One region of the Rhizobium sp. CB3171 genome, then DNA from elsewhere that is predicted to be linked to it. Evidence: riboswitches for the same ligand, from Rfam matches in the RefSeq annotation. Region 1 holds a riboswitch; each other region holds the start of a gene.
What was found. A riboswitch is a leader RNA that binds a small molecule or an ion and turns the genes downstream of it on or off. The one in region 1 is predicted to bind cobalamin.
Positions count from the first base shown of each region.

Region 1 (10,511 bases):
CTCGGCCAGGGCGACATGCTGCATATGGCCGGCGGCGGGCGCATCTCGCGCGTCCATGGTCCCTTCGTTTCGGATGAAGAGGTCGAAAAGGTCGTCGCACATCTGAAGACTCAAGGGCGGCCGGAATATCTCGATACGGTCACCGCCGACGAGGAAGAAGACGACGAGGAAGAAGACACGGCTGTCTTCGACAAGGGCGCCATCGCCTCGGAAGACGGCGACGATCTCTACGAACAGGCGATCAAGGTGGTCATGCGCGACAAGAAGTGCTCGACCTCCTACATCCAGCGCCGCCTCGGCATCGGCTATAACCGCGCTGCCTCGCTCGTCGAGCGCATGGAAAAGGACGGTCTGGTCGGCCCCGCCAACCATGTCGGCAAGCGTGAGATCATCTCGGGCAACCGCAATGGCGGCGGCAATTCGGGCCAAGACGATTTCGATTGATCAAGCAGGCTGCAAAGCTAACGCGACATGAGAGCGGCATAACGAGGCGGCTTTCCAACGGAAGGCCGCTTCTTTTTTATCAGACGCGCTCGAGCTTGATATGCGGCAGCGGCGGCAGCTCGACGCGGATGGCGTCATCGGGTTGCACGCGGCCACCCTGCGAGACGATACCCATGATGCCAGCCTTGCGGATCAGACCGCCATCGGCATCTTTATCGAGCACCGCATGCAGCAGGCCCTTCTGGAAATCGTCGATTTGCTTGCACGGGTTGCGAAGCCCAGTCACTTCCACGATCGCTTCCTCGCCGATATGCAGGCGCGCCCCTCGAGGCAGGGAAAGTAGGTCGATCCCTCGGGTCGCTATATTCTCGCCCATGTCGCCCGGAGCAACAGAGAATCCCTTTTCTGTGAGTTCGTCGAACAGCTCCTCGTGGATAATATGCACTTGACGCAGATTGGGTTGCGTCGGATCGACCGCGACGCGCGAGCGATGCTTTACCGTCACCCCCATATGCGCGTCGCCTTCCACGCCGAGCCCCGTCAGCAGTTGAATGTGATCCTTGTTCTGCTTGCTGAAACTATGCACGCCGCTGCTGCTGACTGACGTCACATATACGCGTTTGTCGCCCATGCCGAACCCTTCCATAGCGTGTTGCTACCCGTTGAAGGCAGCCAACCGGCTCTCAGATCTTGAGGACTTTTCCCGGATTCATGATCCCTGCAGGGTCGAACGCCGTCTTAATCCGGCGCATCAGATCCATCTCGATTTCAGGGCGGATCGAAGCCAGTTCGTCGCGCTTCAATTGCCCGATGCCGTGTTCGGCGGAGATCGAGCCGCCATGTTGCAGCACCAGCCCGTGCACGATCTTGTTCATTTCGCGCCAGCGGCCGATGAACTCCGCCTTGTCCGCTCCCACGGGCTGCGAGATGTTGTAGTGGATATTGCCGTCGCCCATATGGCCGAAAGCGCAGATGCGGGCGCCGGGCATGGCGGCCATCACTGCCTTCTCCGCCTCGTGCATGAATTTCGGAATCTGCGCGACCGGAACGGAGACGTCGTGTTTGATCGAGCCGCCCTCCGGCTTCTGCGCGTCCGACATGCTCTCGCGCATGTGCCACAGCGTCTTTCGCTGCGCCTCGGAATTGGCGATGGTCGCATCCTGAATCAGGCCGGCCTCGTAACCTTGCTCCAGCAGCGTCGTCATCATCCTCTCGGCGGTCTCGGCCGAATCCGATGTGGAGATATCGATCAGCACATACCAGGGATGCACTGTTTCCAGCGGATCGCGCACGCCCGGAATGTTGCGGGCGGTGAACTCGACGCCGATGCGCGGCATCAGCTCGAAGCCGGTCAGCGCCGGGCCGCAGAGGCTGGCCGCATTCTTGAACAGTGTCAGTGCGTCTTCGGTCGATTGGATACCGGCAAAAGCCACCTGATGACCGAGCGGTTGCGGGAAAAGCTTCAGCACTGCGCCGGTGATGACGCCGAGCGTTCCCTCGGCGCCGATGAAGAGGTCGCGCAGGTCATAACCGGTATTATCCTTCTTCAGCCGCCGAAGACCGTTCCAGATTTCGCCGGTCGGCAGCACCACTTCAAGGCCGAGGCAGAGCTGGCGCATATTGCCATAGGCAAGAACGGCCGTGCCGCCGGCATTGGTGGAGAGATTGCCGGCAATGCGGCAGGAGCCCTCGGAGCCGAGCGACAGCGGAAACATGCGGCCATGCTCTTCCGCCGCTTTCTGTACGTCAGCCAGGATACAACCACCATCGACGATCATGGTATTGCCGACCGGGTCGATGTCGCGGATGCGGTTCATGCGCTCCAATGAGAGGATGATGTCGGAGCCGCCCTCGCGTGGCGTCTGGCCACCGACAAGGCCGGTATTGCCGGTCTGGGGCACGATGGCCGTGCCGGTCTCGCTGGCAAGCTTCAGGATTGCCGAAACCTCTTCTACCGAGCCCGGCTTCAAGAGCAGGGGCGATGCGCCGTGATAGAGCCCGCGATTTTCGATAAGATGCGGTGCGATCTCCGCAGGGTCCTGCACGGCATGCTTTTCGCCGACGATCGCGGCAAAGCGATCCAGAAGGGCGGAGGAGGGGGCGGAGCTGCTCATGGCGTGTCCTTTGCCGATGTGTCTTTGACCGGATTTACTCTCTGGGCGCGGCCGCGCGGCGCAGGCGGTCGTTGATGGCTTCGCCGAGGCCTTCGTCGGGAATGCTGGAAAAGGCGATCATTGCCGCGCCGCTGCCATCGGCGCGTTTCATGAAATCGAACAGATTGGCGGCGGCTTCCGCAAGATCGCCGGACGGGCTGAGATCGAGCACCATGGCCGCGTTCTCCGCACCGGCAATATCCGGCCGGCCAAAACGGATCAACGCCTCGCCCGGTAAAACAGCAGTCGCATCGAGCCGTACCGCAGCACCCGGCGCATAGTGCGAGGCAAGCATGCCTGGCGCTTCAATGGCCGGCGAGGCGCCGTTCTTGCGCTTGAGCGGCTGACCTGCGATCCGTTCGATCTCCTCAGCCGCGAGGCCCCCCGGCCTCAGCAGGCGCATCTCCCCGTCCTCAACCTTGACGATCGTCGATTCAACGCCGACAACCGAAGCGCCGGCATCGAGGATGAGTGTAATCCGTTCGCCGAGATCGTCATGAACATGATCGGCGCTGGTGGCGCTGATCTTGCCGGACGTATTGGCGCTGGGGGCGGCGAGCGGCCGGCCGAAGGCGCGGATCAGCTCGCCAGCAAAACCCTGCGGCACACGGATGCCGATCGTATCAAGCCCCGCGGTTGCCAGCGGATGGATATCGCTTTCCGGCCGCAGCGGCAGCACAAGGGTCAACGGACCGGGCCAGAAGGCTTCGGCCAGCTTCCGCGAGATCGGGTCGAAGATCGCATGGCGTTCCGCCATGGCAAGATCGCTCATGTGGCAGATCAGCGGATTGAAGCGGGGCCGCCCCTTGGTCTCATAGATGCGGGTGATAGCAGCGGGATTGGTGGCATCGGCGGCAAGCCCATAGACCGTCTCGGTCGGCAACCCGATCGGCAGCCCCTCGGCAAGCGTTTCCGACGCCGCAGCTATAGCCGTTTCGGGATCCTGGAGAATGTCTATGTGTCGCGCCATGGCCTGACCGTTGCAGTTCAGGCCGTTCTTATGCTTTTCAAGTTTGGGGATCAATGATCAAAGCTGGCGAATGATGTCGCGGAGCTGTTCGTTGCGTGCGCCAAGCAGCAGCACATTGCGGATGGCGATCTGCGGATCATGCGTGTGGAAGAGTACGCCGTTGCCTCGGATCTCGCGGTTGATCGTCAGCTTCTTTTCCGGCGATTCCTGATCCGGCAAAACGGCGACGGCAAAATACATTCGTGAATATCTCAGGCTGATATTTTCGAAGAAGTTGTCGTTCTGCCCGATGCGAGCAAAGAAATTGGCGATGTAGAAGGCCCAGCTCACCTCTTCATACTGCGCAAATTGCGTTCGCGCCGCAGTGACATGGCAATAACCGAGATGCGGCGTGTCCTTCAGCGTGTGATGGAAGATCAGCTTCGGAAAACGAATCGATTGGTGAAAGCTGTTCAGCCGATCGTGGGTCTTTTCGCCAGCATTCCGCAGCTTATTCGCCGTGCGCTCGGCCACTTCCTCATAGCTGAGATAGCGCCGCTCTTCGGCCAGCCAATGCGCCCTGTCGCGGGTGATGCGGCCGGTGCGCAGGAATTCGCTATGGGAGGCCGCCGGCAATTCTGGTTCCGGTTCGGCGGGCTTCTTGGCGTCGAAATATCTGAGCTTGGCCATGGCGGCACTCACGGTATGGGTATGGATAGCAGTTGATAGATCGCCTAGCTTGAGCCGGGCTTAAGCGCGCCACGCTGGGATGTTTGGAAGGATCAGAGCCATGCCGGGTATCACCGAACTCAAACTGCTGATTGCGAGCATGAAGCCAAATCTCATTGAAGGCGAATTCGTCTTTTGCTGCGTGCCGCCTTCAATGCTGACAGACTATATCCATTTGAAGCCGATCGGAATGTTCCACGAAAAAGAGGGAATGACGCTGATCCTTCCGATCGAGGCCGCCCGGCAGGCGGGGCTTCCGGCTGAACCCGCCATGCGAATGATTAGCCTAGACGTCCATTCCTCGCTGGAGGCCGTGGGCTTGACGGCCGCCTTTGCTATGGCACTCGGAAGCGAGGGCATCAGCGCCAATGTCGTTGCGGCCTATTATCATGACCATATCTTCGTGCCGATCGCCGATGCCGAGCGTGCCATAGCGGCATTGAAGGCGCTCTCCGCCGGACAAGATCGTCCCTAAAATTCATCGCCCATCGCTCTGTCGCAATCAAGATAAAGCGTCATGGAGCGCAGAATGGTTCGCGCGGACGCGCATTTTGCCGGCACCAAGCTAATAGCTTGAATTTGTTCGTATTATCGCGACAAAATTCGCGTCATTTCCAAGCTTCATCTCATCTGTCGCCAATTTCGAAGCCGATGTCGCATTGCAGCAGAGCGACGCATGAGGCGGGAGCTATGATGACCTCAATCTCAAGGTGCCGTCTATTAGGGAGGCGGAGAATTGGGAAGCCGGTCAAAATCCGGCGCTGCCCCCGCAACGGTGGTGGAGTGAGGCATGGCAGATAAAGCCACTGGGTCGAGAACAACCTGGGAAGGCGCCATGGGGTCCCCTTGGGGACCGCTCCAGAGCCCGGAAACCAGCCTTGGGGACGATAGATTTCACTGACCGCGGCGGGCAGTCGGGGGGTAATGCGTTGGGCCGTTTAAGGCCGGCCGGTGCATGTCCTCTGCCTACTGCCTGGTATTGCACGAGGATAGACACATGGATATCGGCACCGACGTTTTGCGACAATTGAAGAACCGCCGCCAGGGTTTCAGCCTGGAGCAGGCCTTCTATACCGACCCCGATTATTTCAAGCTCGACATGGAGATGATCTACTATCGCGACTGGCTGTTCATCGGCCATGATTGCGAAGTGCCGCGGGCGGGCAATTATTTCACGGTCCAGGTCGGTGATTATCCCGTCGTTATCGTCCGCGGCCGGGATCAGGTCATCCGCGCCTTCCACAATAGCTGTCGCCACCGCGGCTCGCGTGTCTGCGCCTCCGAGCGCGGTTCTTCGGCCAAGCTTGTCTGCCCCTACCACCAGTGGACCTACGAGCTCGACGGTTCACTGCTTTTCGCCCGGCAGATGGCGGAGGATTTCGACAAGAGCCAGTTCTCCCTGAAGCCGATTCACTGCGAAAGCGTCGGTGGCTATATCTTCATTTGCCTGGCGAAGAATGCCCCGGATTTCTCCCCGGTCCGCGCCGCGATCGAGCCTTACATGGCGCCGCATCGCATCGGCGAGACGAAGATCGCCTTCCAGAGCACCATCATCGAAAAGGGCAACTGGAAGCTGGTATGGGAGAACAATCGCGAGTGCTATCACTGCGCCGCCAATCATCCGGAGCTCTGCCGTACCTACCCGGAAGCGCCGACCATCACGGGTGTACAAGGTGCGATGAACGATCCCCTCATCACTGAGCACTGGCAGCGCTGCGAAGCCGCCGGCTTGCCGAGCCAATTCAAGATCGCACCCGATGGTCAGTTCCGCGCCGCCCGCATGCCGCTGATCGAAGGGGCTGAAAGCTACACCATGTCCGGCAAGCGCGCCGTCAAGCGGCCGCTATCGCCTGACGTGACCATCAACAATATCGGTGCGATGATCCTGTTCCATTACCCGACAACGTGGAACCATCTTCTCGGCGACCACGCTATTTCCTTCCGCGTGCTGCCGATCAGCGCCGAGGAAACCGCGGTCACCACCAAATGGCTGGTGCATAAGGATGCGGTCGAGGGCGTCGACTATGACCTCGAGGAACTGACCCATGTCTGGACGGAAACCAACGATCAGGACCGTCGCATCGTCGAGGAAAATGCCTTCGGCATACGCTCGCCGGCCTATGAGCCCGGCCCCTATTCGGAACTCCACGAGGGGGGCGTCATGCAGTTCGTCGAGTGGTACTCGAATTTCATGATCAACCGGCTGCAGGGCGACCAGGCCAAGCTGTCGGCGGTTGCCTGAGTATGAACATGACCATCTCTCTCCGCCATCAGCACCTGGACCAGATGCAGCCATGGAGCGACAGGCAGCATCTGCTCGAATGCCTGTCGGCAACGCCGGAAGCGCCCGATGTGATGACCTTCACATTCCGCTCCGACAAGGATAATTGGTTCCGCTATCTGCCGGGCCAGTTCGTAACCCTGGAACTGCCGACGGCGCCCGAGCCGGTCATGCGCACCTACACGCTGTCGTCCACGCCGTCGCGGCCCTTTTCCGTGGCCGTCACGGTGAAGGCGCAGAAGGACAGCATCGGCACGCGCTGGATGTTCGAGAACCTGAAGCCCGGTATGCGCATCAAGGCTTTCGGCCCGCTCGGCGATTTCAGCCACATCCGTCATCCCGGCGAAAAATATCTCTTCGTTTCGGCCGGCTCCGGCATCACGCCGATGATGGCGATGACGCGCTACATGGCCGACACAGCGCCGTTGTCGGACATCACCTTCGTTAATTGCTCGCGCAGCCCCGCCGACATCATTTTTCGCTCGGAGCTGGAATATCTCGCCCGCTTCATGCCGAACCTCGATCTCGGCTTCATCGTCGAGGGCTGCGGCCGCACCGATCTCTGGTCGGGGTTGAAGGGCCGCATCGACAAGGCAAAGATCGGACTGCTCGCGCCAGATTTCATGGAACGCACCATCTTCTGCTGCGGCCCTGAAGTCTTCATGGATGCCGTCCGCTCCATGCTGGAAGCCCACGGCTTCGACATGGCGCGCTACCATCAGGAAAGCTTCCAGCCGGCGCAGGCGGCAACGCCGCTGGCCGAAGTCAGCGATGACGCGTCGACGGACGCGGCGACCTCGATCCGCTTCACCATGGCCGGCAGGGATGTCGCCTGCGCCCCAGGCCAGACGATCCTGCAGGCCGCGCGCGGCGCCGGCGTACGCATCGGTGCTGCCTGCGAATCCGGTCTCTGCGGCACCTGCAGGGTGATGAAACTGTCGGGCGAGGTCGAGATGAACCATAATGGCGGCATCCTCGACGACGAAATCGACGAAGGCTACATTCTGGCCTGCTGTTCGCGGCCTAAAACGGATGTGCAGATAGAAGCCTAAGCCTTTTGAATCGAGACTACTTATCCGCTATCGGGCGGCTCCCGCCCGATAGCGGATGCGCTAGAAATCCTGATAATTCAACTCGTTGATCTCGACCGTCTTCGGCTGCGTTGCGGCGGTGACGATTGGGTCGACCATCAGCGAGACGAGCGTCTGCAACGGCGCGGTACAGCTTGGTCCCTTGGCAATGATCATGGGTGCAGGTTCCGGCTTTGCGGGCAGCAGATCGCCCTGCGGCCAGATCTTGGCGAGCTGCACCTTCGTCATCGCCACGACATTGACATCGATATCGGTAAGCGTCCCCGGCACGCGGTAAGGACAGGCCTTCTCCGAGCAATTGTCGGATGAGGAGAATTGCCAGAGCGCATAATTGTCCCAATTGCCGAGCGGGAAGGTGCCTTTTACATCCGGCTTGTAGCGCGCATACCACAGCGGCAGCCGCGACAGGATCGGATAGTCCTCGCGATGATCGGCAATATACCGGGCGGTGTTGTGATTGGTATAGAGAATGGGATAGCGGCCGGTTCTCACCTTGATGTGACCGACGAAGATCTGCGCGTCATCGAGCGACATGAACTGGGTCGCGTCCAAGCCGTCGATATCGAGCACCATCAATTCGTCCGGTTTCGGGTCGGCATAATCCAGAAAATGATTGGCCTGGTCGACAGGGTTGCCGGGCCGTCCAAGGTGGTAGGCGCCCCAGAGCAGGCCGTTCATCTTGGCCAGCATACGGCGCGTCTGATACAGCTCGCGGCTGACGGCATATTTGCGCCACATCGTCTTGCAGTGCGCAAAGGTGTCGCCGGCATGATCGCCGGTGCAGCTAAAGCTTTCGGGCAGGCCGTCGGAAGCCTTGGAGATGAAAGCGGCTATGCGCTTGTCCTGCAGAAGCTGATCCCAATCGATGGTATTCAATTCATAGGCATCGACGATGATGGCGTTCTGGGGATCGTTCCAGGGTTGGTTCTCAGCGGCCGCAAGCCGGGAAGCCGGTCCGAGCAGCGCCAGAACCATCAGGAAACTGCAAATCAGAGGGTGAGTCTGCCGGTATCCCTTCATGAAACAATGGTAAGGATCGGTGGTTAATCCCTGGTTAAGGATGGGATCGCTAAAAATTTACCGTTGGGTCCGCATAACCCCTTAAATTTGTACCGATTTAAGGGAAACACTATGCGCCGCTACGTCCCGCCGCGTCATATTGGACGCGCGGCGCAGCAGGTATTCGAACCCTGTTTGGGGAACCTTCCCCAATTAGGAACGTTCATTGCCTTAAGCACAATGTAAGCCAGGGAATGGAGATATAAATGCTTGGTTTCCGTGCAAGAATTGCGACTATCGCTGTTTCGGCCGCTGTGGCTCTGACGAGCTTCACCCCGTCCTTCGCAATGCAGATGCCTGCCGCGCCCGTTGCGGCGGCAGACAAGGCCGCCCCTGCCGACGTTCAGCAGGTTCAGTGGCGCCGCTATGGCGGTTATCACGGCGGATACTATCCGTACTATCGCCGTGGTTGGTATGGCGGCTACCGCGGTTATCCGGGATATCGTTATGGTTATCGCTATTATGATGGCTATTGGTACCCGCTGGCCGCCTTCGGCGCCGGAGCCATCATCGGCGGCGCGATTGCCAGCCAGCCGCGTTATGTAGCTCCGGCTGGGGGTATCAACCCGCGCCACGTCGAATGGTGCGAGGCGCGCTACCGCTCCTACCGGGCTTATGACAATACGTTCCAGCCCAATCGCGGTCCCCGGCAGCAGTGCTACTCGCCCTTCTATTGAGCGAGAGATTTGAACCTATCAGCCCCAGCCGCCCGGTCACTCGCCGGGCGGTTTTTCATGGTTGAACGCCCTGCCGTCAGAGAATGTTGACCCGCTTCAGCAGCCACCAGGCGAGTACCATCGAAGCGATGATGAGGGCCACGGCATATTCCGTGCCGGCACCGCCGCCTGAAAACGGCAGATTTGACGTGTTCATGCCGAAAAAGCCGGTGACCAGCGTCGGCGGCAGCAGGAAGGCCGTCATGATCGACAGAATATAGAGATGGCGGTTGATCTCGGAGGAAAGCTTCGAGTCGATTTCTTCATGCAGCAGCCTGGCGCGCTCCTGCAGCGCGTAGACATCGTGATCGACCGCCTCCAGCCGGCCCGTCAATCGGCCGGCGACATCCTCGAACCCGAGCGGCATCTCTTCGTCGTCAGATGCTGCAGCGCGCCGCATCAGTGTCAAAACGGTGCGCAGATGCCGGTGCAGGCGCACAATCGTCCGGCGCACGGGCGCCAATCGCCGGCGTTCGTCCCGCGGCGCGTTCTCGTAGACGAAATCCTCGATGAGATTGAGCTCCTCGGTCATCTCGATAACAAGCGAGATGAGGGTGCGCTGGAACTCGACGACCAGCAGCTCGAATATATCGAGCGGCCGGGTGAATTTGGCTGCGTTTTTTTCGATCAGCATGCGCGCCCGCTCAACACTGCGTAGCGGCTGCAGCCGGGTGGTGATGAGCATGCGGTCGGTCAGCACGAAATGCAGCCAGCCGATGTCGCGCGTATCCTGATCGAATTCGCGCTGGAAATCGACCAGCGTGCCGAACAGCATCTGCTCGTCGACGGTGATGGTCGCATGCGTCTCATGCGTCGTCAGCGCCACACGGGCAGGTTCGTTTAGACCTGGCGCATCCTCAAGAAAAGCAGGTACACGGGCATCGACAAGGCTCAGATGCAGCCACAGGAAACCATCGTCCGCAAACAGCGTGGCGCGATCGGTATCATCGGACAGCCGCTCCGGCTTATTCGCGCCGGGACGCAGGCGATAGGCCCAGATGAGGCCAGGTATCGTGGTGGCTGATGTGATCGTGTTCATGGCCGAGTTGTTCGCATCGTCAAGGGAGTTGCCATACTCATTGTTCATGA
Region 1 is NZ_CP121652.1:482,514-493,024, forward strand. Features, by position in the region: gene QA648_RS02320 (DNA translocase FtsK) at 1-444, shown strand, start outside; gene QA648_RS02325 (MOSC domain-containing protein) at 524-1,075, opposite strand; gene QA648_RS02330 (FAD-binding oxidoreductase) at 1,128-2,558, opposite strand; gene QA648_RS02335 (L-threonylcarbamoyladenylate synthase) at 2,593-3,567, opposite strand; gene QA648_RS02340 (DUF6656 family protein) at 3,625-4,236, opposite strand; gene QA648_RS02345 (ACT domain-containing protein) at 4,337-4,750, shown strand; cobalamin riboswitch at 4,967-5,171, shown strand; gene QA648_RS02350 (aromatic ring-hydroxylating dioxygenase subunit alpha) at 5,273-6,517, shown strand; gene QA648_RS02355 (hybrid-cluster NAD(P)-dependent oxidoreductase) at 6,520-7,608, shown strand; gene QA648_RS02360 (GH25 family lysozyme) at 7,669-8,622, opposite strand; gene QA648_RS02365 (BA14K family protein) at 8,913-9,383, shown strand; gene QA648_RS02370 (transporter) at 9,460-10,461, opposite strand.

Region 2 (10,511 bases), 1.2 Mb from region 1:
CTATCTCAACTTCCGCCTAAGCAGTATATCCAATGTATCACGACCTGATACAAAATCAAGCTAACTGCTCGATCGCCTTGCGCACGATCTCCTCGTCCATCTCGTGCAGCCCAATCACCACAAGCCGCGTCTGACGCTCTTCGCCCGGCGTCCAGGCGCGGTCGAAATAATGGTCGATGCGGCTGCCGACGGCCTGGATCTGCAAGCGCATCGGCTTGCCGGGCACATCGACAAAACCCTTGAGGCGCAGGACATCGTGTTCGGCAATCACGCCCTTCAAGTTCTCGATAAAGGCAAGCGGATCGGCGATCGGGCCGAGCTCGACGATGAAGCTGTCGAATTCGTCATGATCATGCGGTGCGCCGTCCTCGTGTTCCAGCTCGTGATGTGATTTGCGGTTGGCGATATCGCCTTCGGTGCCGATGCCGAGGCCGAGGAGGATGGCGGCCGGAACCTCACCATTTTTCGCTTCGATGATCGTCGGCTTGCGGGCGGTGCGAGAGGCAACTTCGGTACGGACGCGACCAAGGCCAGCGACATCGATCAGGTCGGTCTTGTTGAGGACGATAAGATCGGCGCAGGTCAATTGATCCTCGAACAGCTCCTCGATCGGGCTTTCATGATCAAGCGATTCGTCTTCGACACGACGGGCTTCGACAGCATCGTGATCATCGGCAAAACGGCCGGCGGCGACAGCGGCGCTATCGACCACGGTGATGACGCCGTCGACGGTGACCTGGGTGCGGATATCCGGCCAGTTGAAAGCAGCGACGAGGGGCTGCGGCAACGCCAGACCGGAAGTCTCGATGACGATATGATCGGGACGCGCATCACGCTCCAAAAGCTTGGTCATGGTCGGGATGAAATCGTCCGCGACCGTGCAGCAGATGCAGCCGTTGGTCAGCTCGATAATGTCGTCCTCGGTGCAGTTTTCCGCGCCGCAGCCCTTCAGCACGTCGCCATCGACGCCAAGATCACCGAACTCGTTGATGATCAGGGCGATCTTCTTCCCGCCGGCGTTCTGCAGGAGGTTGCGGATCATCGTCGTCTTGCCGGCGCCAAGGAAGCCGGTGATGACGGTGGCGGGAATTTTTTCCTGGTTCATGCGGATCAACCCTTCATTTTCAGCGGCAGCCCCGCCGCGATAAAATAGACTTCGGCGCTCGCCGCCGCGATCATCTGGTGCAACCGGCCGGCATGATCGCGAAACTCGCGCGCCATACGGTTTTCAGGCACGATGCCGAGCCCGACCTCATTGGAAACGAGGACGAGGCGTGACTTTGCGCCCGGTAGAAATTCGGTGAGAGCGGAAAATTCCGCCGCGATGTTGCGCTCGGCCATCATCAGGTTGGTGACCCAAAGCGTCAGGCAATCGACGAGAACAGCGCGGTCCTCGCCGTCGATCGCCGCCAGCCGCGCCGTAAGATCGAGCGGCTCCTCATGCGTCGTCCAGAGAAGATCACCCCGTTCGGCGCGATGTTGTGCGATGCGATCGCGCATTTCGTCGTCCCAGGCCTGGCCCGTCGCCACGTAATGACGATCGAGGCCGGTATCCGAGATCAGCGATTCGGCGAATCGGGATTTACCGGAGCGTGCGCCGCCGAGAACAAGAACGGCGCGGGACGGTGAGGATAGCATCGGCTATTTCCGCCCCGACACAAAGGCGACCGCGGGCGCGATGCCGCCAAAGCCGCAAAGCAGGCGCCTGCGCGCCCAAAATTCATTTCGCGCCATGACAACCTCCGTGCTGGCAGCCGAGACATCCGTCCCTGGGGTGGGCCTTGTGCCCGGCACGTATGGCAGGTCTCCTGGCTCGCGGATGAGGCGCAGCAAGCGGGGCAAACCGAAATCGGTCGCCTCCGCTCCTGCACCAGCGGATCTCCCTCGCCTTCCCGGCAAACATCATGAAAAGGCGGACGATTCGTAGAATTAGAGGCGTCCAGCCCTGGTTGATCATGATGCCACGCCAGTGGCTTTTCCGGCTCGAAGCTGCTTTCACCTGCCCGCACCACGCGGACCATCAGCAAAATACCCCCCAAACCGGATGAAAGACCCTGACCGCTCTACAGTCGCGGGGTCGGCTGTGATGAGAACGCCCGAGTTGGGTCCGCCCCTTCACATTCCCTTTTCATCCCATGCGACAGATCGCCGCTCGGGAACCATTCGTTATGCCGCAATGATTAGGCTTTCGGTCCCGGCAAGTCAATCAAGGCCGGCCGATACGACATCGGCTGTCCTAACGGCGAAATATGCATAAAAGTCGCAGCGGTTTGGCGCTCTTTTTGCCGTATTTCTTTGATGTTAGGAGTTTATAGAAGCCAAGCACGTAGCTTTGAGCAAAAAACTGTCGTCTGTTCCCCATGTTACAGAAATTCCAACCGCGCCGCCTCGGCGTCTTCTCCGCCCTATTCGATCTTGGTCGGTTCAGGGCATTGCTGCGTCGTGGCGAATTGGGGCTGGTTTTCGCCGGCGCCCTGGCGGGAATAGTCTCCGGTTGCGCCGTAACAGCGATGAGCTTTGTCTCGCGCAAGCTTCACAGCGCCATCTATGGGATCACCGACTATGAGCGCCTGAGTTCGGCAGCGGTAGCTATACCAGACAAGTCGGTGCTTCTGATCGCGCCCATAGCCGGCGGCATCATCCTCGGCATCTTGCTCTATATATTGTCGCGCACGCGCAAGAAGCCGATGGTCGACCCGATCGAAGCCAATGCGCTGCACGGTGGCCGTATGTCGCTCACCGATAGTATCCTCGTTGCGGTGCAAAACCTGATCTCGAACGGTTTCGGCGCGTCGGTCGGGCTTGAAGCTGGCTACACGCAGCTTGCCGCCGGCATTGCGTCGAAATTCGGCTATAAGATGCAGATGCGCCGCGCCGACCTGCGCATGCTCGTCGGTTGCGGCGCTGCCGGCGCCATCGCCGCCGCGTTCAATGCGCCGCTCACCGGCGCCTTCTACGCTTTCGAGCTGATTATCGGAAGTTATTCCATCCTCACCCTGACGCCGGTCGTCGTCTCAGCGCTGATATCGACCATGATCGCAAGATTGCTCGCCGGTGACGACTTCGCCATCGACATCGATCATTTCGGTGCGATCGTCCCTGCCGACTATCTTCCGGCTGTCCTGCTCGGTGCTTTCTGCGCCGGTATAGGCATCCTGATCATGCAAGGCGTCGCCTGGGTCGAAGAGTTTGCGCGCAAGAGCTCCATCGCGCCGCCCTTCCGTCCGGCGCTCGGCGGCCTTGTCGTCGGCCTGTTGGCGCTGATCTCGCCGCAGGTTCTGTCGGCCGGCCACGGCGCACTGCATCTCAACCTGTCGACAAATGTGACACTCAGCGCATTGGCCGGACTTTTCATCCTGAAATCCCTGGCCTCCGCCGTGTCGATCGGATCCGGCTTCAGAGGCGGCTTGTTCTTTGCGTCGCTGTTCATGGGCGCGCTGCTCGGCAAAATCTTCGCCTATTGCGGCCCCTATTTCGATCACGCCACACTGACGCCGGCCGTCTATGCCGTGGTCGGCATGAGCTCGCTTGCCGTCGCCATCATCGGCGGCCCCTTGACCATGACCTTCCTGGCGCTGGAGATCACCGGCGATTTTCCGATCACCGCCCTGGTGCTCGCCGCCGTCATTACCTCGTCGCTCGTCGTGCGCACCACCTTCGGCTATTCCTTCGCAACATGGCGCTTCCATCTGCGCGGCGAAAGCATCCGCAGCGCCCATGATGTCGGCTGGATCCGCAATCTGACGGTCGTCCGCATGATGCGCCCGGACGTCCACACGGCTGATGTCAACACGAGCATCGAGGAATTTCGTCACCGCTTTCCGATCGGCTCGGCGCAGCGCGTCATTCTTATCGACAAGGACGAGAAATATGCCGGCATGGTGCTGATGCCGGACATTTATGCGAGCCCGGTCGAGAAGGACGACGAGGAACACGGCCTCGCCGATTTCATCCGCCATCGCAACGATTTCCTGCAGCCGCAGATGAACGCCAGGCAGGCCGCCGCCCTGTTCGACCAGACGCAAAGCGAAGCACTCGTGGTGATCAACGACCTGATCGAGCGCAAGGTGATCGGCCTGCTCACCGAGAGCTATACGCTGCGCCGCTACAGCGAAGAACTCGACCGCCGCCGCCGCGAAGTGTCGGGCGAAATTTAGTACACGAGGCTGTCGAGCCAGGCCGGATCAAGCACCGCTTCCAGCTCCGTTGCAATCTGGTCCAGAGCCGCCTCGACGCCGGCGCGGTAATCCATCCGCTCGCCGGTCAGGCCGAAGCTTGCAAGCAGCTTTGCCCGGTAGGCGTCGCTGGTGAAAAGCCCGTGCAGATAGGTGCCCATGATCAGGCCGTCGCTGGAAAGCGCACCATCCGGCCGGCCGTCGATCATCGTCGAGGGCCGGTCGCAATCGGTGCCGCGAGTCACGCCGAGATGGATTTCATAGCCCGAGAGCGGTGCGTCGTATTCCCTGGAAAAAGCCACGCTGTTGCGCAATGTCTTTTCCGGCGCCATCTCGGTCTCGACATCGAGCAGGCCAAGCCCCGGTATCTCCGTCACCGATCCCTCTATGCCGAGCGGATCATGCACCACGCGGCCGAGCATCTGATAACCGCCGCAAATGCCGATGACGCGGCCCCCGCGGCGGACATGATCAGCTATATCCTGATCCCACCCCTGCGCCCGCAAATCCATCAGGTCGCCGATGGTCGATTTCGAGCCCGGCAGGATTACGAGTCCTGCGTCCGCGGGCAACCGCTCGCCAGGGCGCACGAAGACGAGATCGACATCGGGCTCGGCGCGCAGCGGATCGAGATCGTCGAAATTGGCGATGCGCGGCAAGACAGGCACTGCGATCTTCAACGCGCCATCCGAGCCGCGCGCCAGCCGCTCCAGCACAACCGAATCCTCGGCTGGCAGCCGGCCCGCCGCCTTTAGCCAGGGCACGACGCCATAGCAAGGCCAGCCAGTGAAGCCCCCAATGGCATCCACCCCTTCGCCGAACAGCGAGATATCGCCGCGAAACTTGTTGATCAGGTAGCCACGGATCATCCGCCGGTCTTCCTCGGGCAGGATATGATGGGTGCCAACCAGCGAAGCGATCACGCCCCCGCGATCGATATCGCCGACGAGCACGACCGGGACATTAGCGCGGGTGGCAAAACCCATATTGGCGATATCGCCCTTCCTGAGATTGATCTCGGCCGGCGAACCGGCGCCCTCGACGATCACCAGATCGGTACCGGCGCGCATGGTCGCAAAGCTTTGCAGCACGGCGCCGAGCAATTGCGGCTTCAGCGCCTGGTAATCCCTGCCCTTTGCCTGCCCCCAGACCTTGCCCTGCACGATGATCTGGCTGCCGGTTTCTGATTGCGGCTTCAGCAGCACCGGGTTCATATGCACCGATGACGGCACGCGCGCGGCCAGCGATTGCAGCCATTGCGCCCGGCCAATTTCGCCGCCGTCCTCGGCGACCGCGGCATTGTTCGACATGTTCTGGGGCTTGAAAGGGCGCACCCGAACGCCCCTGTTGGCAAACAGCCGGCAGAGTCCGGCGACCAATACCGTTTTTCCGACATCGGAGCCGGTCCCCTGCAGCATGATCGCCTTCGTCATCCGTTATCGCTCCGATATGGCACTACGACCGAAAACCCTGGTTTCGCCTTGATTCTGCCGCGATGATTAACAGCGAAAAGCCGGATCTGCGAGGCAAAAAAGCATCACGTCCTCACATACTCTATTTGCGACATTCGATGACGACTTCATCCATTGTTCGGCGCACTGAAGAGGATTATCTCCGTCGCCAATCAAACAACGAATGCCGGTCGATCCGGCCCGAGGAAACCCCGATGCTCTTCATCTTCAACAACAAGAATTCCATCCAGATCGCCTGGAATTCGAAACTGCCGTCGCGCCGCCCCGAGAGCCGCCTGCAGCAGCTCGATACCCGCTTCGGCCCGATCGGTTTCATCCGCACCTACAGCGTCGGTTGATAGGCCGTCAAGGCCGCCAACCGACCGCACATCAAGCCGCCATGCGAGGGCATAGGCGGCTTTGCTGTTTCCGCCATTCAGGTGCGCCGTGGTCCGTCCGCACCTCGGGAATATCCTATATCGATTCTGCCTGAGACCGTTAGCCTAAGCCCAAAACGCGAAAACCGCGCGATCTCCAGATCGACGCGGTTTGCCAAAAACGCCGGCTCGCTTGCATTTCACACTGCAAGGCTCGCTTCCTCCGGTACGCACTACCTGATCCGGAGAGGCAGGTTTGTCCCCCGCCACGTCCAGATTGATAGCCGGACATCGTTACCGGAGGGTTATTAAGAGCTTAAATAAGGATGAATCCGAAAATTTTTTGAATTTTTTTCGGCTTGCCTCGACAGACTGAAAACGGCGCGAATGGAATAAAAAAGGTCTTTGCCGGGCGCGATATTTTAGCGATGTTTAATCGCTACGGGTTCGCTTGCCTCTTCCATAACCATTTTACAGCCATGAATAGCAGAAAACAGGCTAATTCAAGCGCTTATATAAGCTTTTCGACAAGGCGTGGTAAGCCCGCACGGTCGACGGCAGGTTGATTTCTTCACTCAAATCCTTAGGCTGCATCCTGTCGATGCGAAAAAGAGCACGGTCGCGACATGGTTCGTAGCCGCATAAAGAGCAAGCGCACGACTGAAAAACAGGGGACCGGACAGACGTCGTCAGCGGCGAGTGAACGGTTGTGGTGCGACCACGCTGACGGGGGATCGGCAGGCATCATGTCTGCTGGAGTCGATTCCCGTAACTTAACGAGAACTGGGAGACATTATCCAATGAAGAAGCTCATTGCTTCCGCCATCTTTGCATTTGGTGCCTATGCTTTGGCTGGCTCGGCGCAGGCTGCGGAATGCGGCGACGTGTCAATTGCTGAAATGAACTGGGCGTCCGCCGGCGTCGCCGCGCAGGTCGACAAGATCATCCTGCAGAACGGCTATGGCTGCAACGTGACGCTGGTCACCGGCGACACGCAGCCGACCTTCGCCTCCATGGACGAGAAGGGCGAGCCCGATGTCGCGCCCGAACTCTGGGTCAATGCCGTGCGCACCGCGCTCGACAAGGCCGTTTCCGAAGGCCGCCTGATCGAGGCCGCCCCCCTTCTCAGCGACGGCGGCGTCGAAGGCTGGTGGATTCCGAAATTCATGGCCGACGCCCATCCGGATATCAAGACCGTTCAGGACGCGCTGAAGCATCCGGAACTTTTCCCCGCCCCGGAAGATTCCTCAAAGGGCGCAGTCTACAATTGCCCGTCGGGCTGGAACTGCCAGATTTCCACGGCCAATCTCTATAAGGCGCTTGGCGCCGAGAAGCTCGGCTTCACGCTGGTGGACACCGGCTCGGCCGCTGGTCTCGACGGCTCGATCGCCAACGCCTTCGAAAAGAAGACCGGCTGGCTCGGCTACTACTGGGCTCCGACCGCGATCCTCGGCAAGTACGAGATGGTGCGCCTGAGCTTCAACGTGCCGCATGACAAGAAGGAATGGGATGCCTGCACGGCCATCCAGGATTGCGCCAATCCGAAGGTCAACTCCTATCCGGTTTCCGACGTCTATACCGTCGTGACCAAGGCGTTTGCCTCCAAGGCAGGTATTGCCATGGATTACGTCAAGACCCGCAAATGGGACAACGGCACGGTCGGCAAGGTTCTGGCCTGGATGACGGACAATCAGGGCACCAACGAAGACGGCGCAAAATACTTCCTGAAGACCTACCCCGATATGTGGACCAAGTGGGTATCTCCAGAAGTAGCCACCAAGGTGAAGGCTTCGCTTTGACATGAAACGCGTGGACTGGCGGCCGGCACTGCGTCGGCCGCCAGTTCCATATTCGCAGCCGCGGCGTCGACGCCCATATCGACGGAGTAACGCGGCCTTAGGTCGCAACAAGCGCAGGATGGCGCCTTCAAATGGTGTAAAAAAATAAACAGCAGTCTGACGAACCGGTCGCAGCGCTGCCCACCATCCGCACGTGAAGGCCACACGCACGGGCTGGTCAAAACCGGACAAGAAGGGGAATTTCATGGCTATACAATGTAGTTTTTTGCCGGATGTTCTATGTAATTTTCCGGCGATCGACGACACTCTCATTCGCGCCGCGCGCAAGAATATCGATGATGGCTTCAGAGGAATAGTGCGGGCTTACGGCAATGTCATCGATGCCGTGGTTCAGCCGCTGCAATGGTTTCTGAACTATCTGGAATGGCTTTTCACCAATACGCCTTGGTTCATTGTGCTCTTCGTCATGATGGCCGTCGTCTACGCCGCCAGCCGTAATCTCAAGATCGTCGCCGGCACCGCTATTTCCATGATCCTGATTGGCGTCTGTGGCCTCTGGGGCGACACGATGGTGACCCTTGCCATGGTGACCGTCTGCACCCTGATCGCGATCGTCATCGGCCTGCCGATCGGCATATTGATGGCACGTTCCGATCGGCTGCAATCGATCATCAACCCTACCCTCGACGTGATGCAGACGATGCCAAGTTTCGTCTATCTCATCCCCGTCGTCGTTATTTTCGGCATCGGTAAGGTCCCTGGCCTGATCGCTGTCGTCATCTATGCCGTTCCGCCGATGATCCGGCTAACCAATCTCGGCATCCGCCTCGTTGATAAAGAAGTGCTTGAGGCAGCCGACGCCTTCGGCTCGTCGCACCGGCAGAAGCTGTTCAACGTGCAGATTCCGTTGGCGCTGCCCACTATCATGGCCGGCATCAATCAGACCATCATGATGTCGCTCGCCATGGTCGTCGTCGCCTCGATGGTCGGCGTCGGCGGGCTTGGCAAGAACACGCTGCAGGCGATCAACAATCAGTTCTTCACAGTCGGCTTCCTCAACGGCTTCGCCCTGGTCGCGATCGCCATTATTTTTGACCGCACGAGCCAGGCCTACGGCAGACGGCTCCAGAAGCACTCGGAGGTCATCCATGGCTAGTCATGCGATCCAGATCAAAAGCCTCTACAAGATCTTCGGCCCACGCGGGCGCGACTATGTGGATGCGGTGAAAAACGGCATCGGCAAGGCCGAGCTCAACGAGACGCATGGCCATGTCCTCGGCCTGCAGGATATCAATATCGATATGCCGGCCGGCGCCATTACGGTCGTCATGGGTCTCTCCGGCTCCGGCAAATCGACGCTGATCCGCCATATCAACAGGCTGATCGAACCGACCGCCGGCGAAGTCCTCTATGACGGCGTCGACGTCTGCAAGATGGGCGAAAATTCCCTTCGCGAGTTCCGCCGTCACAAGACGGCGATGGTGTTCCAGAAATTCGCCCTGCTGCCGCACCGCACGGTGATCGAAAACACCATCTACGGCCTGGACATCCAGGGCGTGGCCCGGACAGAAAGCCAGAAGAAAGGCCAATACTGGATCGAGCGCGTCGGCCTGAAGGGGTTCGAGAACCACTATCCGAACCAGCTTTCCGGCGGCATGCAGCAGCGCGTCGGCCTTGCCCGCGCGCTCACCAACGATGCCGACATCCTGTTGATGGATGAAGCCTATTCAGCACTTGACCCGCTGATCCGTGTCGACATGCAGACCGTGCTTCTCGACTTGCAGAAGGAGTTGAAGAAAACCGTCGTCTTCATCACCCACGATCTCGACGAAGCACTGCGCCTCGGCGACAAGATCGCCATTCTTAGGGACGGCAAGGTCGTGCAGCAGGGCAGCGGCCAGGAAATCGTGCTGAAACCTGCCGACGACTACATCACCGCCTTCGTCAAGGAAGTGAATCGCGGCCGCGTTATTCAGGCTCAGACGATCATGAAGCCGATTGTTGGCGAGGCGCACGGCGTACGCATATCCGGCGACATGACGCTGGAAATGGCGGCCAAACAGATGACCGACGGCGGACAGACCGCTGCCGTCGTCACCGATGCCGGCGGCCGGCCGATCGGCGCAATCGACCTGCAAACCATCATCGCCGCCATGGTGACGCCGACGACGCATGAAGCGGCGCAGATGGCAGCAGCCTGAAACGAACCTCCATCATGAAGCGAAAAAGCGCCCTGCCCTGGGCGCTTTTTTCTTGTCCATCGCATTATCGAGCAACCTCTGCCTTTATCCCGGCATTGTACTCATATAAAGAAATGTTTATATCTGCATTTCAATCCGATTTATCCGACGCATTCGAGGAGACGCCATGACCGTCACAGCCAATCCCTTGACCGATCTTCTTGCCGAAAAGGGCGTGCTGCTCGCTGATGGCGCGACCGGTACCAATCTTTTCGCCATGGGCCTGGAGGCCGGTGAAGCGCCGGAACTCTGGAACGAACAGCATCCCGAGCGGATCACCAAACTGCACCAGGATTTCGTCGACGCTGGCGCCGACATCATTCTCACCAACACCTTCGGCGGTACCCGCCACCGGCTGAAGCTGCACCACGCGCAGGACCGCGTTCACAGCTTGAACAAGCAGGCAGCCGAGATCGCCCGCGCTGTCGCCGACAAGGCTAACCGCAAGGTCATCGTCGCCGGCTCCGTC
Region 2 is NZ_CP121652.1:1,705,989-1,716,499, forward strand. Features, by position in the region: gene cobW (cobalamin biosynthesis protein CobW) at 56-1,105, opposite strand; gene cobU (bifunctional adenosylcobinamide kinase/adenosylcobinamide-phosphate guanylyltransferase) at 1,111-1,638, opposite strand; cobalamin riboswitch at 1,781-2,179, opposite strand; gene QA648_RS08400 (chloride channel protein) at 2,361-4,157, shown strand; gene QA648_RS08405 (cobyric acid synthase) at 4,154-5,608, opposite strand; gene QA648_RS08410 (hypothetical protein) at 5,842-5,985, shown strand; gene QA648_RS08415 (ABC transporter substrate-binding protein) at 6,804-7,802, shown strand; gene QA648_RS08420 (proline/glycine betaine ABC transporter permease) at 8,047-8,958, shown strand; gene QA648_RS08425 (glycine betaine/L-proline ABC transporter ATP-binding protein) at 8,951-10,003, shown strand; gene bmt (betaine--homocysteine S-methyltransferase) at 10,170-10,511, shown strand, end outside.
Region 2: linked by a shared signal. The riboswitch ahead of cobU (bifunctional adenosylcobinamide kinase/adenosylcobinamide-phosphate guanylyltransferase) and the one ahead of QA648_RS02350 (aromatic ring-hydroxylating dioxygenase subunit alpha) in region 1 are both predicted to bind cobalamin.

Region 3 (10,511 bases), 1.3 Mb from region 1:
CGAGTAGCGCGCCGGCGAAGGAGAATAAGGGTACGGTCAGTAGCCCAAGGATGAGCCCCGTATGCAGTAGTGCCAGGATAGCACCGAAAGCGGCACCTGAGGAAACGCCGAGAAGATGCGGATCAGCCAGCGGATTTCGCGTCAAGGCCTGCAGCACAGCTCCGGTGACCGCAAGCCCGGCCCCCACGAGCAACGCGAGAATGACGCGCGGAAAACGGACGTCCCAAACGATGCTTTCCTGTCCGCCCGACCAGGTGACGGGAAACAAGCTGGCATGCAGCTTGTTGCCGACGATCGACCAGACGGTCGCAAACGGGATCGGTGCCGCACCGAAGGAAACGCCCGCCGTGATCGACATGGCGAGGAGAGCGACCAGGAGAGGGATTAGAATGGGAAGGCCAATACGCATGCGAAAATCCAGGAAGCGATCCGATCCGCTCAGTGATCGACTGGACGGATGGGCATTGTCGTTCGTTACATCGCTTCCGGGTGGAAAGCCTTCGCCAGCGTTGCGATCGCCTCGATATTGCGCGGTCCCGGCGTGGCCTCGACATAGGGAAGCACGACGAAACGGTCGTTCTTCACCGCGTCGATGGTCTTGAAAGCCGGATTGTTCTTCAGAAATGCGATCTTCTGGGCCGCCGTGACTTCGCCGTAGTCGACAATGACGATGACCTCGGGGTTTTTCTCGATCACAGGCTCCCAGGAGACCTCCGTCCAGCTCTTTTCGACATTGTCCATGACATTGGTGCCGCCGGCCGCTTCGATCATTGCCGTCGGGATGCCGTACCGGCCCGAGGTGAAGGGCTTCTCCTCACCGGAATCATAGACGAAGACGCGGGTCGGCTTGTCGGCACGGCTGATCTTCGCCTGGATAGCGCCGAGCTGCTTGCGATAATCCGCCACTAGGGCTTCCGCCCTATCCTCGACACGGAAAATCCTGCCGAGATTGAGCAGGTCGACGAACATGTCGTCCATGGTCGGCTTGTTCTTCTGCATGACGAAGATGCAGGATTCGGTGAGCTCATAGACCTTGATGCCGAAGGTCGCCAAAGTCTGCGGCGTCACTTCGCCGCCCACTTTCATGCCGTAGTTCCAGCCGGCGAAATAAAAGTCGGCATTGGCTCCGAGCAACACTTCCTTGGTTGGATATTTCGGCGACAGCTCCGGCATTTCCTTGATGCCGTCCCGCAGCTTCTCATCCAGCGTCTTCCAGCCGGAAACCCCGGTGTAGCCGACCATGCGATCCCTTAGCTTCAGCGCCAGCATCATTTCCGTGAGGTTGACATCGTTGGAAACGGCGCGCTCCGGCGCCTTGTCGAAAGTGACATCGCGATTGCAGCTACGCACGGTGACGGGTTCGGCCAAAGCAGCGCCAGCAAAGAACGTACCGAGCAGCAAGGCGGTAGCGGACAAGGACATGCGGAAAGACATGGATGGCTCCAAATTATCGAAGAGAAAACGTAAAACGATGGGATGTGTCGCCCACGACCTGACGGCTCGCTTCGACACGGAATGCGGATGAGATGCGCTCGGCGGTCAGAACCTCGGTTGCCGAGCCGTGGCCTGTCAAACAGCCGGAATCGAGCACTGCGACATGGGTGGCGAAATCGGCGGCAAGATTGATGTCGTGCAAGGTCGTGATGATCGTCCGACCAAGGCCTTTCAGCAGCTCCAGTATTTCGAGCTGATGGCGGATATCGAGATGGTTGGTTGGCTCGTCGAGGATAATCAGCTCCGGCTCTTGCGCCAGCGCGCGGGCAATCAATACCCGCTGCTTTTCGCCGCCCGAAAGCGACGCGAATTGCCGGAGCGCCAGATCCTTGAGCTCCAGGCGGACAAGTGCTGCCGCGGTCGCCGCATGATCCTCCTCGCTCCAACGCGCCATGCCCTTGCGATGGGGAATGCGGCCCATCATCACCACATCGCGGACGCTAAAGGGAAAATCGCCCGGCGTCTCCTGCAGGACGACGGCGATACGCTGCGCCGCCTCGCGCGGGCCGATCGACCAGAGATCGATGCCGTCGAGACGCACGCAACCCCGTTGCGGCCGGATACCACGATAGAGGCAGCGCAGCAGGGTCGATTTACCCGCCCCGTTCGGGCCGATGATTGCCAGCCGATCACCAGCTTTGACGGACAGGCTGATGTCCCGGATGATCGGTTTACCCTTATGCGGGCCCCAGGTGACGCCGTCAGCTTCCAGTCGCAAGCATTTTTCCAGCATGACCCCGCTCCTACTGCAAGAGCGTTGCTTGGCGTTCGGCCGAAACGATCGCAGCCGGAATGCACGCCAATGTCTTGCCGCCCAGCATTTTCGGGCGTTCGCCTTCCCGTGTCAGGCCATCGGGCCGATCGCGGTAAAGCTCGGCGAAGGAGACGAGTGCCCCGATATCCGCCTCGCCCGCGATGTCGCCGAAGAGGTAGGTCGCCTTTGCCGTTGCCTGGAAGGCGACGGTGCATGGCCGATCGCAGCCGGCCATGCAAACGCTGCCCTCCAGACTGAAATCGTCGGAAAGTGCCGCGCCAGCCTGGGTAATGGCGGCCTGTAGATGCTTCAGCAAATCAAGACCGGGACGGCATGGCGCGCCGACGTGACGGCAATTCGTGCATACGGTGATCCGATGCGTCTGCTCTCTCGCTGTATCCATGAAAAGCCTCCCGGAGATCTCGCCGGAGGCAAAGTCAAGATAGGGCCTGCGGACGCGAATGCTCCGTCGCCCAACCACTGAATTTCCATCGGAACACCCCGTCCGTTGCGGTTGACGTCATCGATGGCAGGTCTCCTGGCTCGCGGGTCACAGCCCGTTCGCACCTTCCCGGCATGAAGCCAGTGGCATGTCGCGAACGCGCTCTCCGCTTACAGTTGCGGGGGCAGCCACGGTTTTGGCCCCTGATGGGTAATCCGCACCGTGTTCCCTTTTCAGCCGCCCTCCGGATGATTCCGGCGGCAGCACCATCGGTATGGTTCATCTCACAGAAAATCAAAGCGAGCAATGGTAGTGTCATTGAGGTCTGCACTTGTCCCCGAATTCCGGTTCGCGTGAATGGTAAGCGCATTTGTTATGTTATTACGTTACTAATTTCAATCAAAAAATAAGGCATGGCGATGAGGCCGAAGCTCGTATTCATAAGGGCTGTTGAACATGGCAAATGACCTCGCCTCCGAGCTTAGGCGAGCGACAAAAATCCCAATCACACCGCCTTGCACTGCGGATAGAACCGGGCCGCCACGCCTTCGGCGGCCGCATAGGCCTGCGTGACGATCTCGGGCACGAGATCGATGTCCGGCAGGCTGCCGAGCCCCAGCGGGCCGATGGCGAAAAGTCCCTCGATTATGCGGCCATCTGTGGAAAGCGCCCCCGTTGCTTCGACAGCAAGGCCAAGACCGAGTTCATCCGGTGTGGCGAGGCCCGCGTTGATCAGGCTCCGCATCAATGGCGTATCGAGATCGGGCTCCCGGCAGCGGCAATCGATCACCTCGTCGGCATAGATCTGCTCCGCGCCCTGCTGACCGGCCGGCTTCAGCATCAACCCGGTCGGCGTGCGCCTTAGGAATTGGCCGCGACGCGACAGCGTGTTGCCCTCCGCCAACTCCTGCTTCAGCCGGACATACAGAGCCTCCGGGAGACGGTTTCTATGGCTGTCGTAAAGGGCGCGCAGATGGCGGTTGAATTGCTGCTTCTGTCCGGCCGGCAGCGAGCGCCAGAGGGAGCGCGCATGTTTGCGCAGGCCGTTCATGACGGATTGCCAGCTTTGCCCGCTCGCCTCCGCATTCTCGCAAGCCCGCCGGATAAAACGCACAATCTCGCTGAGACTGCCGGGCATTGCTTCTGCAGGAAAGACCGGATCGGCATTGCTGCGGGTGTGGCTCTGCGGCAGAAAGCCGTGTCTCGAAACGATGGTGATCTGCCCATCATAGCCGTTGTCGCGCATCTGCAGCAGCCGGTCCACGACGCGCAGACCGCTACCGAGCAAGACCGTATGCGGGCGCGACACTAGGCGGCGGGCGCGGACCGTCGTCGGCGTCGCCACCGGTTCGCCGCTCTGCGGCTCGTGATCGGCAATGCCGTAACCAGTCGCCAGGACCACGGTGTCGAACGGGGGATAGACGGCGCCGGCGCTCTCCACCAAAAAGCGGTCGCCATGGCTGCGGCGAAGGCCGATCACCGTCTCGCCGCTGACCTGCACCGCAATATCCCGCCGCGAGGACAATGCCTCGGAAAAGCGCTGGTACACATAGTCGCTGAAAATGCTTTTGGGGACGAATATCTGCAAAAAGCCCGGTATGGCCGCCGGCACGGCACTGCGGAACGCGGCATTGCTACAGAGCCAATCGTTGAAATCATCGGGATCGCCAGCGGAAACCGAGAGATCGCGCACACGGCTGTTCAGGATTTCGCTGCTATGGCCGGAAGCCAACGCCTGACCGCCGCTGACGCTGGAATTGGGGTCGAAGAGCTGCAGATGAAAGGGCGTCCGCACCGTCTTCATCAAGGCGATCGCCGTCATCATGCCGGAAAAGCCGCGGCCGATGACAGCGATGCGCGGCATCGCATAGGCCTGCGCCGAGGCATTTGCCCTGGCAGAAAAAAGTCCCTGAACCGTCATATCAACTCCTGGGGCAAGAGGTGGTCGATCATGCTTTTCTGAGGGCACGCTGATACTTTGCCTGTGACCCGCACACAGCTCGCGGCCATCAAACGCTCGGCCGCTAGAGCGCCGCGCGTCGTAAACGCATTGGACGCTCTGGTTCTTGAATCCAGGGCATCCCTCTACCTGACGGGATGCTCTGGGCGGGCTCCCATTCAAGCTAGGAAGCCCGTTGCCTTCGTCAACCTGGACACACATCGAGCCATTGACGGCTCGACAAATGTCATTGTCGCTATTGTCTACTTATTTAGTCGTATATGAAAGCGCGAAAATGCGCCGGTAGCAAGCGCTTTCTTGCGACCGCATTTTTCATGGAAGACGACGCTTATGGCATGGCCCCGCACAGGACGTCGTGCAACGGTGGTCTTGCCCGCCTGAATTGCCGATCCTCGACCCCCTTCGTGAACGCGGAAAAGAGTTGGAAGCCCTGCTCCCATCGGCCAAAACCGCTGGCGATATTGATGTGGCCGGCATGGCCGAGATCATGAAGCTCACTATCCCATCGCGCGGCATGATGCCGAAGCTCGACGAAATCCATGTACGGATCATCGCGGCTGCCAACGACAAAGCTCGGAAATGGCAGAGCTTTAGTCGGCATTGTGCCGAAATCGATGGCGCCGGGATGCAGCCTCTCCGTCCGGTCGAGATCACAGGGAGCCACAAGAAAAGCGCCTTTCACATGCCGGGCGGCGGGGTGATCTGCGAGATTTGCGGCAAGCAGGCATCCGAGACTATGCGTGACGAGCCAGGCTTCTTCCACCCGCTCCAACTCTCTCTCCAGCGCCGCCAACCAGTGTTCCAGCACCGGCCTCGACCATGAAGCCTGACGGACGATGGCCGCAGAGGTCTTATCGCGCGCCCAATGGCGCTGCCAATGCCCCTCGGCGGAGCCGTTTAAACCCGGAAGGATCAGTGTCGCGACCACGGCGCTCTCCTGGATGCGAGCGATGGCTGCATTGAGCCGCCCGCTTACAATTTCTCCATTCGGTGCCTATTATGGCGGATAGCGAAATCTGGATAAGCAAAGAAAATCTATTGTATAGTAGATCTATAGAAATTACGATCATAGCGCTTTCGCCAGCTAAGTCACTGATATGCCATCGTTGATGGGGTTATGAATGGGAACTGTTTCACAGTTGCACGAGCGCACCAGACCGCTCGCACACCGCATTCAAAGCGACGAGGAAGCGCTGGAAATCGCGCGATCGCTGGCCATCCAATTTGCACAGCAGGCAAGCGACCGCGACATCAACCGGGTGTTGCCCTACGAGGAGCTGGAGGCCCTGTCGCAATCCGGCCTGCTCGGCATCACCACTCCGTCCGAATATGACGGCATCGATATTTCCAACTCCGTTCTTGCCGAAATCATAGCCATTCTGGCCGAAGCCGATCCTTCGATCGCCCAGATTCCGCAGAGCCATTTCTACATTCTGGAAGCGCTTCGCGTCGATGGCAGCGAGGAACAGAAGAATTTCTTCTTTACCAGGGCGCTGGCCGGTGACCGCTTCGGCAATGCATTTTCCGAAGTCGGCACCGGAACGGCCGGTCAATACAACACGCGCCTGACATCGGACGGGTTGGGCTATCGCGTCAACGGCCGCAAATTCTATTCCACCGGCGTAGTTTTCGCCGACTGGATCGGTATTTTTGCGCTGAACGCAGACGACGAACTCATCCTGGCACTTGTCCCGCGTGGCGCTGAAGGCATCCAGATCATGGATGATTGGGACGGTTTCGGTCAGCGCACATCCGGCAGCGGCACCACCATTCTGCATAATGTCTACGTTAACGCCGACGCTGTCGTCGCGCATCACAAGGGCTTCGAGCGGGCGACGACCATCGGTTCGGTCGGCCAAATTATCCATGCCGGCATCGATCTCGGCATTGCCCGCGCCGCTTTCACCGAGACCGTGGAGTTTGTGAAAACGCACGCCCGCCCCTGGATGGACAGCGGCGTCGAGCGAGCGGCCGATGATCCGCTGACCATCGCCAGGATCGGCCAGATCGCCATTCGCATCGAGGCAGCCGCAGCCATGCTGGAACGCGCCGGCAGGAAGATCGATGTTGCTCAGATCAATCCAACGGAAGATGATGTGATCGAGGCCACACTTGCTGTGGCTGCCGCGAAAACCCTGACGACGGAAATAGCCATCGAAGCCTCGAATACACTGTTCGAGCTCGCAGGCACCTCTTCGACCCGCATCGGCCTCAATCTCGACCGTCATTGGCGCAACGCCCGCACCCACACGCTGCACGACCCGGTTCGCTGGAAATATCACATCGTCGGCAACTATCATCTCAACGGCGTAACACCGCCGAAGAACTGGACGCTCTGATGAATTTTGTATCGGAAGGTGGAGAGAGACCGTGACTGCAAATCGCCGTGCCAGTTTGGAAGAGATACGGGCCTTTCACGCGAAAATGATGGCTGCCGCCAGCAATTCCCACGATGAAAGGCTTGAGCGGATTTTCGAGCTTGTACCGCGCGAAGCGTTCCTGGGTCCTGGGCCTTGGCAGATAAAGGTCAATCGGCGCTACATTGAAACGCCCGGCGCCGATCCCTCCATTCTTTATCAGAATGCGCTCGTCGCTTTGGACAGAACCAAAGGCATCAATAATGGGGAGCCGTTCCTGCATGCGGCCTGGATCGGGGTTGCCGCCCCGAAGTCCGGCGACACCGTAATCCATATTGGCGCGGGGACGGGGTACTATACGGCGCTCCTGTCGATGCTGGTGCTGCCAAATGGCCATGTTCATGCGTTCGAAATCGAAGAGGATTTGGCCAACCGTGCACGCGCAAATCTGGAGCCATTCGAGGGAATTTCCCTCGTCCATGGCGATGCGACCACTCTGGCGCTGCCGAATGCCGATCTCATCTACGTAAATGCCGGCGTAATCGCCCCACCGGCATCGTGGCTTAAAGCATTGCGGCCCGCAGGCCGGATCATCTTTCCGTGGCAAGCCAGCAAGAAGGCAGGGCTTGCTGTCCTGATCACCCGCACGGAAACTGGCTACGCAGCACGGCCTTTGATGCCGTCATGGTTCATTCCCTGCGTCGGCGCCTCGGATGTGGACCAATGCAGCAAGTCTCCGAGCCGTGACGACGCCTGGTCGATCCGGAAGGTTTGGCTGACCGAGGATCGCGCGCCCGATGAATCCGCCGCCGCGATCTACAGGGATCTTTGGTTCTCAAAAGCCGGTGACGGCGAACAATAAGCTTGTTCGGGAACCCAATGGGTTAGCCGATATTCGAAGCGCGATAATCTTCCTGCTCTTCGATTTCGATTCCAGGCCCGCCGCCGGCGACGAACTGTTCGAGCGTCATATTGTCGAGAATCGCCGCGATCGCGTCGCGGACTTCCGTCATGGAACGGCGCACATGACAGCGCTCCGGATCGGCGCAATCGTCGCAGGCTTCATAGGCCGTGCGGCTGGCGCAGCGGATCGGCGCGAGCGGACCGTCGAGCGTGCGGATGACATGGCCGATGCGGATATCGGAGGCAGGGCGCGATAGCGAATAGCCGCCGCCTGGCCCCTTCTTCGAGCGCAGCACGCCGGCATTACGCAGTTCCAACAGGATGGTGTCGAGGAATTTCTTCGGGATATTATTGCGGGACGCGATGTCGTTGATAAACGCAGTTTCGCCCGGCCCGAGGCGTGCCAGGTCCACCAGCGCCTTCAACCCGTATTTTCCTTTTTTCGTGAGCATCGCTATCCACTTACTGCAAAGTCGATTGTTGTAAGCCCGGCACGATTCGATCGAGACTCAACCGGCTTGTCCTGTTCGTCATTGACCTCGGAAGTAACGCTGCCGCCCCGTGCGAACAAGATAATAACTCACAAATTGTATAGTTTATATGAGTAAATTTGGGCAAATGTATCGCTCAAGCAACGTTTTTGCACTTTTTTCTACCTTTACGCGGAGCTGCTATCGACTTTTGGCTTGTTATGCTTGCGCTGGGTGTGGTCGGGAGCATTTTGGGCAATCGCCGACGCCACCTGTTCGGCGACGAAAACGGCATGCTCGACCACTTCGGGCAGGCCCATAAGTTCGCCGAAAGTGCCCCGCGCCAAAGGTCCGGAAATGAGCAGCGACGGTGCCGTCTTACCATCAGCGCCGAGCGCCAGCGATGCCATATTGCAGGCAAGGCCGAGCCCTGTGGCATCGATGGCGAGATAGCCCGCATCCGCAAGGGCGCCGATCCAGCCTTGCGAGCCCAGAATGCCGCGATGGCTCGGCCCGGTCGTCACGACGACCGCATCGAATTGACGATCGAGGCTCTTGCCCGAGCGGCTGAGCCGAAGCGTACAATCGATCACCTCGCCCTTCGCCTCTACGGACGCGACGGAAGCCGCGAGTACATCGAGCCTGCCGGTGCTGATCGCCTCCTCACTGACGGCCTCGACCTGCGGCGCGACACGGAAGCGATGCACATCCCAAAAGGGCCGCAAATGCCGCACCACACGACGACGCTCGTTGAGCGGCATTGCCTGCCATAAATCCCCTCCCTGCGCGCGCACCTGATCGATCACCGCATGCCAAGTCCATCCCTCGCCTTCGGCCTTACGAATAGCGGCGCGCACGCGCCTCAGAAGATCAAGCGCTGTCCGTGACGGCTGACTGACGAAATCGCCGAACAACTCCTGCTTCACCGGCGCATGCCCGCGCGATCGCAGCCCGCGTCGGGAAATTGCGGTGATCGGTCCTTTATGACCACGCAGCTCCAGCGAGGCGATGACGTCGGCGGAGGTCAGGCCGTTACCGACCACCAACACCCGATCGCCGGGGCGGATGGCATCGAGCGCATCCGGCCGCGTCGGGTCCGCGACGAAACGCGGATGGCCGGCAAGCGCATTTTGCAATGACCGCGGCGGCAACGGCGACGGATGGCTGGTGGCGATGACGAGAATATCCACCTCCAAGCGCCGTCCCGCCTCGCCCGTGATCACCCATCGGTCATCCAGCCGCCGGACATCCGCAACCCTTTCCGCGACATGGGTGATGGCACCGCCATCGATAAAAGGCTGCACCATGGCATTGATATAACGACCAAAAAGCCCGCGCCGCGGAAACAGGCTGCCATTCGCCGCGACCGCCGTCTGGTCGCCCTCCAGCGCATTGTTGTCTTGAAGCCAGCGCTGGAAATGTTCGAGATCGTCAGGAAACAGGCTCATCTTAGCTGCCGGCACATTGATGCGATGCGCGGGGTCGCGGGTATCATAGGCAAGCCCTGCCCCGAGCCTGGCGCGCGGTTCGAAAATGAAGAGCTGACCGGGCTGCAGCGCTTCCGATTGCAGCAGGTGAAAAGCAACCGCCGCCCCCGAAATGCCGCCGCCGATGATTGCGATGACAGGCCGATCACGCGATTGATCGTGAGAACAAGTGGTCATCGCCAAATCCTTCCAAATCGATCGTTTGCGCCGAACACTTCGCCGGCGGCAACCGAAAATGCCTACGGCATAGGAATATACTCTATAAATTTTATTGACAATAGAATGCCGATGGCAGCGCGATGGTCCAACCGGCTGCTGACCATCCGTGACCGCCGATACATCCATGCAAACAAGGACTTCTTTGTGCCCCGCACAACAGCGTTATCGCACCGCAGGATGTGAAAACCTTGGCATACGCGGAACAAAGGCACATACTACCGATTGTTCTGATACATGTTCTCTGGGAGGAGAAACATCATGGAACTGCTGCACCTGCTCACCCCCTTCGACTATATGCTGGTTCTGGTTCTCGCAGCCATTTTCGTATTCAGCGTGATGGAAGGCGGCGGGCATAAGAGGCATTAGTTAGCCCCAGCCGAATAGCGCAATCTCCCCAAAGCCCAGCGATTCGAATTGAAGGTTTG
Region 3 is NZ_CP121652.1:1,743,676-1,754,186, forward strand. Features, by position in the region: gene QA648_RS08555 (iron ABC transporter permease) at 1-409, opposite strand, end outside; gene QA648_RS08560 (ABC transporter substrate-binding protein) at 475-1,434, opposite strand; gene QA648_RS08565 (ABC transporter ATP-binding protein) at 1,448-2,227, opposite strand; gene QA648_RS08570 (DUF1636 domain-containing protein) at 2,238-2,651, opposite strand; cobalamin riboswitch at 2,759-2,976, opposite strand; gene QA648_RS08575 (FAD/NAD(P)-binding protein) at 3,196-4,611, opposite strand; gene QA648_RS08580 (alpha/beta hydrolase) at 4,979-5,578, opposite strand; gene QA648_RS08585 (SfnB family sulfur acquisition oxidoreductase) at 5,772-6,989, shown strand; gene QA648_RS08590 (methyltransferase domain-containing protein) at 7,021-7,869, shown strand; gene QA648_RS08595 (Rrf2 family transcriptional regulator) at 7,892-8,362, opposite strand; gene QA648_RS08600 (FAD/NAD(P)-binding protein) at 8,569-10,044, opposite strand.
Region 3: linked by a shared signal. The riboswitch ahead of QA648_RS08570 (DUF1636 domain-containing protein) and the one ahead of QA648_RS02350 (aromatic ring-hydroxylating dioxygenase subunit alpha) in region 1 are both predicted to bind cobalamin.